4 regions of the Ensifer sp. NM-2 genome follow, and region 2 is predicted to be linked to each of the others. Evidence: predicted binding sites of a transcription regulator. Region 2 holds the regulator's gene; each other region holds the start of a gene.

Region 1 (4,210 bases), on a different contig from region 2:
AAAGGGCGCTTTCGGCACAGCAGGAACGGAAAGCCTCGCCGTTCAAACCAGGTCGCGCGACGGGCGTCAAAGTCTGCCCGGAAAAGTGTGCAGCTATTTGCGATAACGACATCGGCAAAAGCGAGAGCTTTGAAGTGCGGCAATCGAACGATCGCAACGCACTTCAAGATCGGATCAGGCCCTTAGATGCGCGGCTCGACTTCCGAGGCAAGCGGGATCGAGGGCTGGGCGCCGCGCTTCAGGCAGGCGAGTGAACCCGCCACCGCGGCGCGTCGGAGCGCGTCGGGAAATGCGAGCTTCTCGTCGAGGCTTGCAGCCAGGTAACCGCAGAACGTATCGCCGGCACCGACGGTATCGACCGGGTCGATCTTTAGGCCGCGGGCGCGATGGACCTCGCCTTCGTGCACGGCGATGACGCCTTCCGCGCCCAGCGTGACGATGACTGTGTGGCCGGTTTCGGCGTGCAGCTTTCTCATTGCCTCTTCGCGTTCGTGACCTTCGATCCCGGTCTTGCCGGCCAAAAGTTCGAACTCCGTCTCGTTGGCGATGACGATATCGGCCAGCCGGCCGAGGCGGGCCGCTTCCGGGGTCAGGGGCGCGATATTGATGACGGAGCGAATGCCCTTGCGCCGGGCTTCCGAGAGCGCCTTTTCCACCGACGCTGCCGGTATCTCCAGCTGCAGCATCAGGGTGTCGCCGGCGTTCAGGCCACCAACGGCGGCAACTGCATCGGCTTCGTTGACCGTTGCGTTGGCGCTGGCAACGACGACAATGACATTCTCGCCTTCACCGCCGACGAGGATATGGGCCGTGCCCGTCGGCTCCTCGACGGTTTTGGTCAAGGACAGGTCGGCGCCGGCCTCCCGCAGCAATTCGAGCGCGCCGTCGGCAAAGCTGTCCGAGCCGACGGCGCCGGCCATGTGAACGATGGCGCCGGCACGCCGTGCGGCCAGCGCCTGATTGGCGCCCTTGCCACCGGCGGCAGTCGAAAAGCCCGAGCCGGCAACGGTTTCGCCCGGCTTCGGCAGACGCGCGGTCGTGGCGATCAGGTCCATATTGATGGACCCAAAAACAGTGATCATGTGAAGATGTCCCGTCGAATTGCTGATTTTGGCCGGAGAGTGCCCGAGACCGTCAGTCCTCGTCAACCACCCTGAGGCGCAATTGCCCGACGCGATTGTCGACGGCATGGCGCGGTTCTTCCGGTCGTGCCGCACCTTCCGCCTCAAGTTCCAGCGCTTCGATCTTGGCGCCGCGGCGGGAAAGCTTGCCCGAGGAGATGAGGATCTCTTCGACATCCTTCTGGCTCATGGCGAAGTGACCCTGCAGCTTGCGGACCCGTTCGTCGAGGCGCGTCAAGTCCTCCATCAGCCGCCCCACTTCCCCCTGGATGAGATGCGCCTGCTCGCGCATGCGGGCGTCACGGAGGATCGACTGGATCACCTGGATCGACAGGAGCAGCAGCGACGGCGAGACGATGACGATCCGCTGGCGATGCGCCTTCTGGACGATCGCTTCGAAATGCTCGTGGATTTCAGCGAAGATCGATTCCGAGGGAACGAAGAGGAAAGCCGTCTCCTGCGTCTCGCCGGGGATCAGGTACTTGCTGGCGATATCGCGGACATGCACCTCCATGTCGCGGCGGAACAGTTGCACCATCTGTTGCCGGCGCTCAGGCGTTGCAGCGTCCCGCATGCCGTTCCAGGCCTCCAGCGGAAACTTCGCGTCAATCACCAGCGGCGGTTGGTCGTTCGGCATGCGGATGGTGCAGTCCGGCCGGGCGCCGTTGGAAAGCGTCGTCTGGAAGGCAAAGGCGCCCATCGGCAGGCCGTCGGCGACGATCGTTTCCATACGCGACTGGCCGAAGGCGCCGCGTGTCTGCTTGTTCGAAAGGATGGCCTGCAGCCCGGCCATGTCCTTGGCCAGCGACTGGATGTTGTTCTGGGCGGTGTCGATCACTGCCAGGCGCTCCTGCAATCGCCGCAGGTTTTCGTGCGTCGCCTTGGTCTGCTCGCTGATCGAGGCGCCGATCCGGTGCGTCATGCCATCGATCCGCTGGCTCAGCGTCTGGTTCAGTTCCGCCTGGCGGCTGCCGAACACGTCGGCCATTGCCGCGATGCGGCCCTGCATTTCCGTCTGCGCTGCCAGCAGCATGGCCATCTGCTCGTGACGCTCGTCGTCGCCCGCCCGCCGCCGCCGCGAAACGGTCATCAGCACGAAGCCAATCGCCAGCACGGCCAGAACCATGCAGAGATGGGCGACAGTGACCGGCACGGTGCCGATGAGAAAAACAGGCTGGTCAAACGAAATTGGCGCAGGTTCCATGCGGCAAGCCTAACAGATTCTTTTTTGAAGACCAGATCAAAACGAGAACATTTACCCGGCGCGGTTAACGGGAGACGACATTGCCGCGATGCCCGTAGCGTGCGCGCCAATTTTCTTGCACCCGGATGGAAAGATCGGTTATGGGAGCGATATGACGATCAAGCCGCTTATCATCCTTCCCGATCCTGTTCTGCGTCAGGTCTCGACCCCGATCGAAACCATCGATGCCGACATCCGTCGCCTGGCCGACGATATGCTCGAGACGATGTATGACGCCCCGGGTATCGGGCTCGCCGCCATCCAGATCGGCGTGGCGAAACGCATGCTGGTTCTCGACGTCTCCAAGGAAGGCGACGAGAAGACCCCGCACGTTTTCATCAATCCCGAAATCGTCGCTTCGTCCGACGCGTTCTCGGTCTATGAAGAAGGCTGCCTCTCCATTCCGGATTATTATGCCGAGGTGGAGCGTCCGGCGGAGGTCACCGTCAAGCACCTCGACCGTGACGGCAAGGAACAGATCGTCAAGGCCGACGGCCTGCTGGCGACCTGCCTGCAGCATGAGATCGATCACTTGAACGGCGTGCTGTTCATTGACCACATCTCCAAGCTCAAGCGGGACATGGTGATCCGCAGGTTCACCAAGGCTGCAAAGACCCGCGGCGCCAAGGCGATCTGATCCCGAGGAAAGCGCCCGCAGGGCGCTTTGTCGTTGAGGGGCTTGATTTGAGGCGCGTAAACCCGTTTGAAGGGGCCTGATTTCAAACGGTCGGAGTATCCGCCTTGTCGCTTCGCATCATCTTCATGGGAACGCCGGAATTTTCCGTACCGACGCTTGCCGCACTCGCAGGGGCAGGTCACGAGATCGTTGCCGTCTATACCCAGCCGCCGCGGCCCGGCGGACGGCGCGGGCTCGACCTGCAGAAGTCGCCGGTGCACCAGGCGGCCGAGCTGCTCGGCGTTCCCGTGCTCACGCCCGTCAACTTCAAGGACGAAGCCGATCGCCAGACCTTCCGTGATTTCAATGCTGACGTTGCCGTTGTCGTCGCCTATGGCCTGCTGTTGCCGGAAGCGATCCTGACCGGAACGCGGCTCGGCTGCTATAATGGCCATGCCTCGCTCTTGCCGCGCTGGCGTGGTGCGGCTCCCATCCAGCGTGCCATCATGGCCGGCGACCATGAGACCGGCATGATGGTGATGAAGATGGACAAGGGGTTGGACACAGGCCCGGTCGCGCTCACCAAGGCGGTGCAGATCGGCGAGACGATGACGGCGGGCGAGCTGCATGACCGGCTGATGCAGGTCGGCGCTAACCTGATGAAGGAAGCGATCGGCAAGCTTGAGGCCGATGACCTGCCACTGACCGAGCAGGCGGGCGAGGGCGTCGTCTACGCCGCCAAGATCAGCAAGGCCGAGACTCGCATCGATTTTGCGAGGACCGCGCGCGAAGTGCACGACCATATTCGCGGCCTGTCGCCTTTTCCCGGCGCCTGGTTTGAGCTCGAGATCGCCGGCAAGCCGGAGCGCATCAAGGTTTTGAACTCCGAGCGCGTGACGGCGGCAGGAACCGCCGGAACGGTGCTCGACGACACTCTCACCATTGCCTGCAGCGACGGTGCCGTGCGGCCGACGCGGCTGCAGCGGGCAGGCGGCAAGGCTCTCAGTGTTGCCGATTTCCTGCGCGGTACGCCCATCGCCGCCGGCACGAGGGTCGGCTGATGCCGCGCTTTCGACTGATCGTCGAATATGACGGCTCCAACTATGTCGGCTGGCAGCGCCAGGACAACGGCGCTTCCGTCCAGGGCGCGATCGAAAAAGCGATCCTGTCCTTGACCGGCGAAACCGTCTCGATCCGCGGTGCCGGGCGGACCGATTCCGGCGTTCATGC
Region 2 (4,210 bases):
ACCGAGGAACTGAACGATGCCCACCTACATCATTGAACGCGACGTCCCAGGGGCCGACAAGCTCAACCAGGACGACCTTTGCGCATTATCGGCAAAATCCAATGCTGTCGTCGCCGATCTTGGCGTACCATATACATGGATCACCAGTTATGTCGCCGGCGACAAGATTTACTGCGTCCACGAGGCATCAAGCGCCGACGTCATTCGCGAACATTCGGAACGCGCCGGATTTCCGGCGAACAAGATAACCGAAGTTGCTGCCGTCATAGGGCCTGCGACAGCATCCCAGGGGCGCAACGGTAAGTGACCGAAGCGACGTTATCATCGCAGTGCCCGGACACCGGGCACGAATGCGCGACGCAACGCCGGCAAAACAGTGATCCACCGGCACCGTCATTGACTTACGGCGGTATCAATGCAGGCTGGTTTGCCGGCATTCGGCGCCCATGCAGGGTTCCCCGGCACACCTTCCAAGGAGACGATCATGGCAAAAGGTCAAGTGCGAAGTAACCGCGAGGTTAGAAAGCCAAAGAAGGACAAGACTGTCAAAGCCGCCGTTGTGACGGAAGGCTCACAGGTGAAGCTGGCCGGCAGCAGTTTCTCCCTGGGCAAGAAAGACAAGAAGTAAGACGGTCGGCTTTAACCTCTCGAACTAACGACATGAGAGAGATATCCGTCAGTGGCCAGTCGAACTGGGGTGCGCAACGTCTCCGCGACATCCCGGCGCGACTGGTCGAGCACCCGCGGTCAGATGCCGGTTTCGTAGCGCGTTTGAACGTCGTATGTATTTGGCTGGAGATGCGAAGATCGCTACAGGCGGATGCCGCTGGCCACTCGCACTCCATTACGGCGTCCAACATCATCGGAAGCATTTGCGGCGGGTATTGTTGATCAGCTGCCAGCGCCACGCTTTGAGGCGGGCGCCGGAAAATCGAAAACGCCAACGCACCTCACGCCAATCTTTGTGCCTTCATTGCCACAGCTTGAGCACCAGTGCTCGCCTTTCGCAAAGAACTGTTGAACACGGCACAGTGCCCGGCATGCTTGCTGGACTTCGGAACGAAAGCACGGTTCACATCGTTAACCAAACCATCGCCGCCACCTCTGATCTAGTGGACGTTCACCGTGCTTGCAGCCTTGCTTATCGCCTCGATTATCGCATCGCCTAACATCGCCCTCAGCGCTGCCACGGTCGACGACCTGCAAGCCGACTTCGAAACGGCCGTGCCCTGCCAGCAGATAGACGGCCGGAACGTTTGGAAGGGAACGATCGCCTACTACATCCAGTCCTTCGTCTATCAAGGCGACACGCCGGTCGCGACCGAAGCGGCCGACGCTGTGCTGCCGGAGGACAACTCCGCGGAAACCGTCAAGGAATTCGAGGACGCCTGCTCCGCGACGCAGCCGGCCTGATTCAGGCCTCCTCTAGCAGATCGCCCATCGATATTTCTGCTGATCCCTTGATGGCAGGCTATTTCCACTGCGTCCCATCGGCCGCGGCGCAACCGTGCGGCGGGTGTCCGTTGCCAAATGTCAGCTTCAGCCGGTCACAACCCCATTGATTGAGCGGCCCGGGCATCGCCGCATTCAACGCGATACCAACTTCGTCAAACGGGCTCTGCTTGTTATCCACGTATTGATACCAGCGAAACCCAAGGATCGCGGTCGCGGCGACAACGATGGTCAGCAAGATTTGAATCAGCTTCGTCATTAAACCCTCATTCCATAAACGGAAGGAGGCATATCAGCCTCGCGCGGCGCGTGCAGCGACGAGTTGGTCAATCTGCGCTTGATTGAACCAACATTCACAGAATTTTAGGCACTTGCGGAACACATATGGAACAGATAGTGTCTGTTCTTGATTTGTTTCACGCCTCTGGAGCGACTTGCCATGCTGACCCGCAAGCAACAGGAATTGCTTCTTTTCATCCATGAACGAATGAAGGAGTCCGGTGTACCGCCGTCCTTCGACGAGATGAAGGATGCACTCGACCTGGCATCCAAGTCGGGCATTCACCGGCTGATCACAGCGCTCGAGGAACGCGGCTTCATACGCCGGCTTCCCAACCGCGCCCGAGCGCTCGAAGTCATCAAACTGCCGGAAGCCTATGCTGCGAGCGCGCAGCCCCGTCGCGGGTTTTCGCCGAGCGTCATCGAGGGTAGCCTTGGCAAACCGCCCGCCCCTGCCCCCGCGGCGAAAACGCTGCCGGTTGCCGACAACAGCTCCGTGTCGGTTCCAGTGATGGGCCGCATTGCCGCCGGCGTGCCGATCTCGGCGATACAGAACAACACCCACGACATTACCGTGCCGCTCGATATGATCGGCAGCGGCGAGCACTACGCCCTTGAAGTGAAGGGTGATTCGATGATCGAGGCCGGCATTTTCGATGGCGATACGGTGATCATCCGCAATGCCACCACGGCCAATCCCGGCGATATCATCGTGGCACTAGTCGATGACGAGGAAGCAACGTTGAAACGCTTCCGGCGCAAGGGCGCTTCAATTGCTCTAGAGGCCGCCAACCCGGCCTATGAGACGCGCATCTTCGGGCCTGACCGGGTCAAGATTCAGGGCAAGCTCGTCGGCTTGATCCGCCGCTACCACTAAGCCCGTCTCACGCCAGCGCAATTCGAGGAAAAGTGCGGAGCGGTTTTCCGCCAGGAAATGCGTAAAAACAAATAGATAGAGCGCCTAGTGACTCCGTTTAAACCGGAAACGCTCTAGCCGCCTTCATGCCGGCCAGCCGCTCTCTTACTTCAACGTCTCGCCACATAGGGTAGCGAGACGGAGATTTTCGGATCGAGTGTTTTTCACGCTCGACGGATTTTACTCGTGAATCGAGTACTCGCCCAACTCGCAGAGATCCTGCTTGTCTTCAGTCGTGTCGAGACCGGAACCTTCTTCGAATTCAAAGCGCATGTCGTATTTGCAGACATCACGTCCGTCGGCGATGGTAATTTCCATGCTTTCGCCCGGATTAAGCACCTGCCGCCCGAAGACGTCGTCTTCCCACTGATCAACACCGACCGGCGATGTGTAGAAGTTCGTCAAAACGGCATTCGTCTTGTTCTTAAGCTGAAAGACGAGATCCTCAGCGCTTGCGGTGGCCGTCGTTACGGCAAGAATGGCAAGAGCAGTCAGGGCGATCTTATATTTCATTTTATGTCTTTTCCTCCATTGTTGGCTTTGTTTGACACTACCTATACGGGTCGCGCTGTTGGGATATTCATTCCCAGTTCTGTCTAGAGACAATATTTTCAGCACTGACAATAGTGACCGAATCACCATTTCGGGGCGCGTCCTCGCAAGGCCATGTCGTTGGCGACTGCGGACGTTCGCAAACTGGCGGGCAAGCGCAGCCCGGTCGAATTGCGCTTTGAAAACAGTGGTTGGCTGCGATGCGGGCAGCCTCGCTGCGCGTGTTGGACGCGCCGCATTGGCCCATGTTCCTTGCCCCCCGAAAACCGTACCTGCGTGCCGGCAGCATGTCCTTTGCGCAGGCACGCACAGCGTTTCACTTTCGACAATCGGGCTGCTATTGACGGAGAACCGCTTTAGCCAATCGCGCAGGCGCTGGGTGACTTGTTGCTTTCATCGTGCGAGGGGCTGAATCACGCGCTCGCCCGCCCTATCTACGTCACACTTTCGTTGACGCTCGCAACGAGCACGCGGCCGCTTACGCCACCGATGGCCGGTATTTCGACCGCCTTCGGATCTGCGTTCGCCTTGAACCTCGCGTGGGGCGTCGACCGCCAGCGGCATTCGCCGCTGCCAAACCTGTTGAGCGTGTGGCCGATGGCGCTCAATTCTCCTGAACGGAAACCCCGTCCTGGCCAATCTTGATCTCTACGCCGGTCGGTTTTGTTTCCTCGCGGTAGACATAGGCGCCGAGACCAATGACGGCGACGGCGAGCATGGCAATGATCAGATAGAGCCCATTACGGTTCATTCAGCAATTCCTCGCTTGGGTACGGTATGGGTAACTAGGTTCGTACCCAAGAAAGGCAACGGTGCGACGCGGACAGTTCGCTCCTCGCGCGGATGATGCAGGACGGATGCGAACGGCCGTAGGCTTTTTCTCCGCACGATCCGTTGGCCGAGCGCTCTTGCGACGCATCGGCTCGGGCCGCGGAACGTCCCCGACGTGGAGCACGAAAGCGTGCTGGCGCACGTATCGGGCACTTGGTCTGAATATGTGCCCGATGCGCG
Region 3 (4,210 bases), on a different contig from region 2:
GTATCGTTGTTCGCACCTTTGTGGGCAACGGCGGAATGCCATCATTACGCAATTGTAATAAAAGCGTATTTGTTGGCGGCATGATGACATCAGCGCCATCGTGCGCCGGCAATCGCGATCGCCGTGTCATTCCATCAAAACGCACGGGACAAAGACCGTTTACAGCGATTTCCTCTGAGGTATCCTGCAACCGCTGGCAGCCATTGCCATCAGGTTTCGACCGGTTCTTGAGAGGGAAGCAAAGACATGTGCGATGCGTGCGTCATGGAATCCGTAAAGCAGAAAATGTTGTCCCGCCGCAGCTTCTTCAAGGCAGCAGCCGTCGGCACAGCGGGCATCGCCGCCGCGAGCGCCGGTATCGCCCCGCCGGCGCTCGCCCAGGGACACACCGGCGTCACCGACCTCACCCACGAACTCTACGAGGAGTTCCCGACCTTCTTCGGCCAGCAGCAGTTCTTCCGCGAGCAAAAGTTCAGCTACGCCAAGGACAAGTTCAACCTGTTCGAGCTCCGGGTGAACGAACACACCGGCACCCATGTCGACGCGCCGCTGCATTTCTCCGCCGATGGTCTGTCGGTCGCCGAGCTGCCGGTTGAAAAGCTCGTCGTGCCACTCTGCGTCGTCGACATCCGCGAGAAGGCGTCCGCCGATGCCGATGCGCAAATAACACCCGACGACATCAAGGCCTGGGTCGCCGCCAATGGCGACATTCCGGAAAACGCCTGCGTCGCCATGCTTTCCGGTTGGGGAGCGCACCTTGGCACTGACAAGTTCCGCAATGCCGATGCAAACGGCAAGATGCACTTTCCCGGTTTCCACGCCGAGGCGGCGAAATACCTGCTCGACGAGACCAAGGCGGCCGGCATCGCCGTCGACACGCTTTCGCTCGACCATGGCCCCTCGCCTGATTTCGCCACCCACTATGCCTGGCTGCCGGAAGGCCGCTGGGGACTGGAGGCGGCCGCCAACCTCGACAAGGTGCCCGTCAAGGGCGCGACCCTCGTGCTTGGCGCGCCCAAACACCGCGGCGGCACCGGCGGTCCGGCGCGCGTGTTTGCGCTCGTCTAGAGCATACCCAGGAAAAATGCGAAGCGGTTTTCCGTGAGGAAATGCGTACAAGCAAAGAGGGATACCAACCTGCCGATCCGGCGGCGTCCGCCGCCGGACGCCCCCCGATTGACCCTATGACCAGGAGACGTCATGAGCACCATCGCCCCGCCTGCCGATCCGGAATCCGACGCGCGCGTAAAAGCCGTGTTCGACGACATTCGCGCCACCCGCAAATCGGATTTCATCAACAATATGTGGCTGTGGCTCGCCTTCGATGCCGACCTGCTGGAGCAGACCTGGCGCGACGTCAAGGCGGTGATGGCAACGCCCTCCGCGCTCGATCCGCTGGTCAAGGAAATGCTCTACATCGCCGTTTCCGTCAGCAATGGCTGCGGCTACTGCGCCCATTCGCATACGGCTGCCGCGAGAGCCAAGGGCATGAGCGACGCCGAACATGCCGATCTCTTGCGCGTGATCTCACTTGCCGCCAGAACCAACCAGCTGGCGACCGCCTTGCAGGTGCCGGTGGACGCTGCCTTCGACAGGACGGCCTGACGGCGGTGAGCGCGAGAATAAGCGGCTTCGAAATCGCCTGTCTTTCCACAGGCTTGGTGCGGGTGGCGCAGAAAACGGAATAAAAGAAGAACATCCTTTCTGGCCTTTCGCCTCCGAATCACTACATTGAGCCGCATGATGAGTGGTTTCGACGACATTCCCTTCTTCGACGAAGAGCCGGCCCCGCGCAAGCAGCCGCCAGCAACGGGCGGCATCGCCGCGCGCGCCATGGCTGCCCGCGACCGCCAGCAGCGCCCGGATTATCTCTCCGGCCTCAATCCGGAACAGGCCGAAGCGGTCGAATCTCTGGATGGCCCGGTGCTGGTTCTCGCCGGCGCCGGCACCGGCAAGACCCGGGTTCTCACCACCCGCATCGCCCATATTCTTTCCACCGGCCGCGCCTTCCCCTCGCAGATCCTTGCGGTGACCTTCACCAACAAGGCGGCGCGCGAGATGAAGGAGCGCGTCGGCGTGCTCGTCGGCCATGCGGTCGAGGGCATGCCCTGGCTCGGCACCTTCCACTCGATCGGCGTCAAGCTGTTGCGCCGCCACGCCGAGCTGGTGGGCCTGCGCTCCGACTTCACCATTCTCGACACCGACGACGTCGTCAGATTGATCAAGCAGATCATCCAGGCCGAGGGCCTCGACGACAAGCGCTGGCCGGCCAAGCAGTTCGCCGGCATGATCGACGGCTGGAAGAACAAGGGCCTCGACCCGGCGCAGATCCCCGAGGGCGATGCCCGCGCCTTTGCCAACGGCAAGGGCCGCGAGCTCTACGCCGCCTACCAGAACCGGCTGCGCACGCTGAACGCCTGCGACTTCGGCGATCTGCTGCTGCACCCGATCCGCATGTTCCGCAGCAATCCGGATGTGCTGAAGGAATACCACGACAAGTTCCGCTACATCCTCGTCGACGAATATCAGGACACCAACACCGCGCAGTACATGTGGCTGCGGCTTCTGGCGCAGCGCGCCAAGGGCGTGCCGCAGAACGTTTGCTGCGTCGGCGACGACGACCAGTCGATCTATGGCTGGCGCGGCGCGGAAGTGGACAACATCCTGCGCTTCGAAAAGGATTTCCCCGGCGCCAAGGTCATCAAGCTCGAGCGCAACTACCGCTCGACCGAGCATATTCTCGGCGCCGCCGCGCATCTGATCGCCCACAACGAGGGGCGCCTCGGCAAGACGCTGTTTACCGAACGCACCGACCCGGATGACGAGAAGGTGCAGGTGCACGCCGCCTGGGACTCCGAAGAGGAAGCCCGCGCCGTCGGCGAGGAAATCGAACAACTGCAGCGCAAGAGCCACAAGCTCAACGACATGGCGATCCTGGTGCGCGCCTCGTTCCAGATGCGCGAATTCGAAGACCGCTTCGTCACGCTCGGCCTGAACTACCGCGTCATCGGCGGCCCGCGCTTTTACGAGCGGCTCGAGATCCGCGACGCCATGGCCTATTTCCGGCTCGTCTGCCAGCCGGCCGACGACCTTGCCTTCGAGCGCATCGTCAACACGCCGAAGCGCGGCCTTGGCGACACCACCATTCGCACCCTGCACGACTATGCCCGCGCCCGCGACGTGCCGATGCTTGCGGCTGCGACTGACATCATCGAGACCGACGAACTGAAGGCCAAGGCCCGCAAGGGGCTGTTCGATGTCGTCGCCGATTTCCGCCGCTGGCAGAGCCTGCTCGAAACCACGCCGCACACCGAACTTGCCGAGCAGATCCTCGACGAGAGCGGCTACACGGCTATGTGGCAGAACGACAAATCGGCCGAAGCGCCGGGCCGGCTCGAAAACCTCAAGGAACTGATCCGCTCGATGGAAGCCTTCGAGAGCCTGCGCGGCTTCCTCGAACACGTCGCGCTGGTGATGGACGCCGAGCAGAACGAAAACCTCGATGCCGTCTCGATCATGACGCTGCATTCGGCCAAGGGGCTGGAGTTCGACACCGTGTTCCTGCCCGGCTGGGAGGAAGGCCTGTTTCCGCACCAGCGCGCGCTTGACGAGGGCGGCCGCTCCGGCCTCGAGGAAGAACGCCGTCTTGCCTATGTCGGCATCACCCGGGCAAAGCACCGCTGCCACATCTGGTTCGTCTCCAACCGCCGCATCCACGGGCTGTGGCAGTCCACCCTGCCCTCGCGCTTCCTCGACGAGTTGCCGAATACCCATGTGGAGGTGGCCGAGACCGAGCAGTCCTATGGCGGGTACGGCCGCGGCGGCTATGGCCAGTCGCGCTTCGACAAGGCCGATCCCTTCCAGAACAACTACTCCACCCCCGGCTGGAAGCGCGCCCAGCAGAACCGCTCGGATGCGACGCGCGACAACTGGGGCTCGCGCTCCGGCCACGCCGTCGAGCGCATCGGCTACGGCGAAAGCGGCCCGCGCAGCCGCACCATCGATGGCGAACTGGTGGCGAAATCCACCAGCACCGAGCCCTCGCGCTTCACCGTCGGCGACCGCGTCTTCCACATGAAGTTCGGCAACGGCAACATTTCAGCGATCGAAGGCAACAAGCTGACGATCGACTTCGACAAGGCCGGGCAGAAGCGCGTGCTGGATGGATTTGTCGAGAAAGCGTGAGCGCAACGAGTCTGCTAGGCTGGCA
Region 4 (4,210 bases), on a different contig from region 2:
GCTCCTTGGCCATGATCTGCGCCAGCGTCGTCTTGCCGAGACCGGGCGGCCCGACGAACAGCACGTGATCGAGCGCTTCGCCGCGGTTCTTCGCCGCTTCGATGAAGATCTTCAGGTTGGCGCGGGCTTCCGCCTGGCCGGTGAATTCGTCCAGAGACTGCGGACGCATCGTCGCATCGAGATCTTCGCCGCGCTTTTCCGGCGTTATCAGGCGTGCGGCTTCAGTCATCCATCCGTTCCAATCGATCGGGCATTCTTGCGCGTGGTGTTAAAGAGAATGCCCGTTTTGCATCGGCCGGCACGACAACGCAAGGAATCATCGCGCCAGCTCCTTGAGGCCAAGCCGGATCAGCTTGGCGCTGTCGGCGTCCTCGCCGCCGTTCTTCAGCGCCGCGGCAACCGCATTTGCAGCCTGGTCGCGGGAATAGCCGAGGTTGGTCAACGCCGACACCGCGTCTGAAACCGGCGCCGAGGCAACACCCTCGCCAAGCTCCTGCTTGAGGCCGATCGTGCCGGACATTTCGCCGGCAAACGCCGGTGCCTTGTTTTTCAGTTCGGTGACGATGCGCACCGCCACCTTCGGGCCGACACCCGGCGCGCGCGACACCGAGGTCTTGTCCTGTAGCGCAATCGCGTTTGCAAGCTCGCCCGGCGTCAGCGTCGACAAAAGAGCGAGCGCCACCTTGGAGCCCACCCCCTGGACGCTCTGCAACAGCCGGAACCACTCGCGCTCCAGCGCCGTCAGGAAGCCGAACAGCTTCAACTGGTCCTCGCGCACATAGGTCTCGATAAACAGCACCGCCGCCTCTCCCGCCGAACCGAGCTTCGACAATGTGCGCGCCGAACAATGGGCGACATAGCCGACGCCATGCACGTCGAGAACGACATGATCCTCGCCGATTTCGTCGATAGTACCCTTCAATTTGCCGATCATGTGGCGTCGTCTCTCATGGATGGATTGCGGGATGATCGGACCGACCATCGGAAATTAACGGCACCAGCGCAACTACCCCATCAGGGCCGCAAGCCGGCTGGTCACCGACAGGCGGTTGTGCGCGTGGCAAATGGCAATCGCGAGCGCGTCGGCAGCATCGTTGCCCTTGAACTCGGCCTTCGGCATCAGGACTTTCAGCATCATGTGGATTTGCTGCTTTTCACCGTGGCCGACACCGATGACGGCCTTCTTGACCGCGTTCGGCGCATATTCGGCAACCCTCAAGCCCGCGCGCGCCGGCACCAGCATGGCGATGCCGCGCGCCTGCCCGAGCTTCAGCGTCGCCGTTGCATCCTTGTTGACGAAGGTCTGCTCCACCGCGGCCTCGTCTGGCTGATAACTGTGCACGACTTCCGCCAGGCCATCATGCAGCTGGCAGAGCCGCGAAGCGAGATCCATGTCGCCATCGGATGTCACCGTGCCGGAGGCGACGAAACGCAGCGAATTGCCAAGCGTTTCGATGATGCCCCAGCCGGTACGGCGGAGGCCCGGATCGATGCCGATGATGCGAATCGTGGTTTGCATGAATTTCACCCTATGCTGCGTGTCCGGACGCTGCCAGCAAAAAGTGAACAAAACAAAAACATCCACATGAGGCAAGCGCGGCTGTCGGAAATCTCAAGCGCTACCCTTGGATTGAGGAATTTTGACCTTACATAGCCATTCAATCAATTTCGCTCAATAAAGGCCTGGCTCATGGCGACTTTCTCCGTCCTCGATCTCTCCCCGATCACCGAAGGCGGCAGTGTCGCCCAATCGCTCGAAAACTCGAGGCTCTTGGCGCAGGCGGCCGAAGAAAACGGCTACAAGCGCTTCTGGCTGGCCGAACATCACGGCATGAAGGGCATTGCCAGCGCGGCGACCTCGATCGTCATTTCCCACGTCGCCGCAGGAACGAAGACGATCCGCGTCGGCTCCGGCGGTATCATGCTACCGAACCATTCGCCGCTGGTGATTGCCGAGCAGTTCGGCACACTTGCCGCCCTCTATCCCGGCCGCATCGATCTCGGGCTCGGCCGCGCGCCGGGCACCGACATGCGCACCGCCCAGGCGCTTCGCCGCAATATGGAGGCGAGCGCCAACAACTTCCCCAATGACGTCGTCGAACTGCAGGCACTGCTCGGCCCCGTCGCCGAGGATCAGAAGATCATCGCGGTTCCGGGTTCCGACACCAATGTGCCGATCTGGCTGCTCGGATCGAGCCACTACAGCGCCCATCTCGCCGGCATGCTCGGTTTGCCCTTTGCCTTTGCCTCGCATTTCGCGCCCGACATGCTGCTGTCGGCGCTTGAGATCTATCGCGAGCGCTTCACGCCTTCGCAGACGCTCAACAAGCCGCACGTGATGGTCGGCGTCATGGGCGTGGCAGCTGCCACCGACGAGGAGGCGAACTACCTCTTCACGTCGATGCAGCAATCCTTCGTCGCCCTGCGGCGCAACGCCCGCGGCCGGTTCCCGGCGCCGGTGGCGTCCATGGATGGGCTATGGAGTTCGGATGAGAAGATCTTTGTCGATCACGCGATGTCCTATGCCATCGTCGGTGGACCGGAGACCATCCGCAGAAAGATCGAAACGTTCCTTGACCAAACGAAGGCGGACGAACTGATCATCTCGATGCCGATCTTCGACATGGATGCCCGGCTCAAGTCGCTTCGGCTTTTCGCCGAGGCGCAGCAGGAGCTTGCCAAGGCGGCCTGATCAGTTGGTCAGCCCCGCCCCGCGACCCGAAAGGCCGGCAGGATCTCGTCGATGCGATCGAAGAAACGATCCGGCCCGAGCGATTTCAGGAACGCCGGATCGGCGTAGCCCCAGCCGACGGCGCCCGCCGCAATGCGTACTTTGCGGGCTGCCTCGATGTCGCGAGCCTCGTCGCCGATCGCAAGCATCCGCGAAGGATCGATGCCGGCAAACTTGACGACCCTCTTGAAATGCTGCGCCTTGCCGAACAGTGTGGCGCCGCATTCGAACAGGTCGATAGCGCCAGCGGTCTCGCCCAGCGCCTTGCGAACGGCCGCTTCGCCATTCGAACTGACGACCGCGATGCCGATGCCAGCCGACTTCAGCGCCGTCAGCATGCCCGAAACGCCGGGGAAAAGCTGAATGGCCCGAGCCTGGGCGGCCATTTCCTGCCGCATGAAAGTGGCGATCTGCGGCAGTTTCCACATCGGTACGCCGAGATGCGCGATGATCTCGCGACTGCCCATGGCGCGCAGCCCCTTGAACTCCTCGACCGTGAGCTGGCGAAACCCAAAGCGCGCGGCGGCAAGGTTGCTCGCCGCCATGAACAGCTCCGCCGTATCGGCGAGTGTACCGTCGAAGTCGAAGATCGCGAACTCATACGTCATCAGTCACATCCCATCGGTGACGCCCAAAGAAAAACCCGTGCCCTTTAGGACACGGGTAGATCAAGACGTCTACAGCGCAGTGCGTCCGATTGGACGCGCAAAGGTCGCTGTAGCACTTTGAATTGCTGCATGTTTTTGTCCCTAAATCGGATGGGACTTAAGGAGACATGCAGTAGGCCTGAAAAAATCCGGATCAGGCCGAAAGCTTCGCCATGACCTCATCGGACACTTCGAAGTTCGAATAGACGTTCTGCACGTCGTCGTCGTCTTCAAGAATGTCGATGAGCTTCATCAGCGACTGCGCCTTCTCCTCGTCAACAGGCACGGTGTTCTGGGCTTTCCAGATCGCATTGACGGTTTCGGCTTCGCCGAGCGTGTCTTCCAGAGCCTTGGAGACTTCGCCGATCGCTTCGAAGCCGCAGATGATCGTGTGGCCGTCCTCGTCGGTGGTCACGTCGTCGGCACCGGCTTCGATCGCCGCTTCCATCACCTTGTCGGCGTCGCCGACCGAAAGCTTGTAGGTGATCTCGCCGACACGGTCGAAGGAGAAGGAAACCGAACCGGTTTCACCAAGCGCGCCACCGGCCTTGGTGAAGGTCGAGCGGACGTTGGAGGCGGTACGGTTGCGGTTGTCGGTCAACGCCTCGACGATAACAGCGACGCCGCCCGGGCCATAACCTTCGTAACGGACTTCTTCGTAGTTCTCCGCGTCGCCGCCGGAGGCCTTCTTGATCGCACGTTCGATGTTGTCCTTCGGCATCGATTGCGCCTTGGCGTTCTGGATCGCCAGACGCAGGCGCGCGTTCATCGACGGATCGGGCATGCCGGTCTTCGCCGCAACCGTGATTTCGCGCGCGAGCTTGGAAAACAT

Evidence for each region. Region 2 encodes LexA, which represses DNA repair genes until DNA is damaged. Its sites were predicted from a motif close to TGTTCNNNNTGTGTTCNG; they were not measured.
Region 1: C6558_RS01820 (DNA recombination protein RmuC) is a predicted target of LexA. The motif match lies at 2,358-2,375, and genes of this name have one in related genera.
Region 3: C6558_RS08220 (ATP-dependent helicase) is a predicted target of LexA. The motif match lies at 1,681-1,698, and genes of this name have one in related genera.
Region 4: ruvC (crossover junction endodeoxyribonuclease RuvC) is a predicted target of LexA. The motif match lies at 1,563-1,580, and genes of this name have one in related genera.

What each region holds. Positions count from the first base shown of each region.
Region 1 is NZ_PVZR01000001.1:353,562-357,771, forward strand. It holds gene C6558_RS01815 (ribokinase) at 183-1,082, opposite strand; gene C6558_RS01820 (DNA recombination protein RmuC) at 1,135-2,325, opposite strand; gene def (peptide deformylase) at 2,477-3,001, shown strand; gene fmt (methionyl-tRNA formyltransferase) at 3,106-4,041, shown strand; gene truA (tRNA pseudouridine(38-40) synthase TruA) at 4,041-4,210, shown strand, end outside.
Region 2 is NZ_PVZR01000018.1:23,889-28,098, reverse strand. It holds gene C6558_RS28125 (DUF4242 domain-containing protein) at 17-307, shown strand; gene C6558_RS40065 (hypothetical protein) at 485-628, shown strand; gene C6558_RS28115 (hypothetical protein) at 1,126-1,413, shown strand; gene C6558_RS28110 (hypothetical protein) at 1,472-1,711, opposite strand; gene lexA (transcriptional repressor LexA) at 1,892-2,608, shown strand; gene C6558_RS28100 (hypothetical protein) at 2,828-3,160, opposite strand; gene C6558_RS28095 (hypothetical protein) at 3,804-3,950, opposite strand.
Region 3 is NZ_PVZR01000003.1:193,408-197,617, reverse strand. It holds gene C6558_RS08230 (cyclase family protein) at 247-1,068, shown strand; gene C6558_RS08225 (carboxymuconolactone decarboxylase family protein) at 1,201-1,605, shown strand; gene C6558_RS08220 (ATP-dependent helicase) at 1,741-4,185, shown strand.
Region 4 is NZ_PVZR01000012.1:178,490-182,699, reverse strand. It holds gene ruvB (Holliday junction branch migration DNA helicase RuvB) at 1-229, opposite strand, end outside; gene ruvA (Holliday junction branch migration protein RuvA) at 317-934, opposite strand; gene ruvC (crossover junction endodeoxyribonuclease RuvC) at 1,007-1,519, opposite strand; gene C6558_RS23015 (LLM class flavin-dependent oxidoreductase) at 1,691-2,692, shown strand; gene C6558_RS23010 (HAD hydrolase-like protein) at 2,701-3,339, opposite strand; gene C6558_RS23005 (YebC/PmpR family DNA-binding transcriptional regulator) at 3,533-4,210, opposite strand, start outside.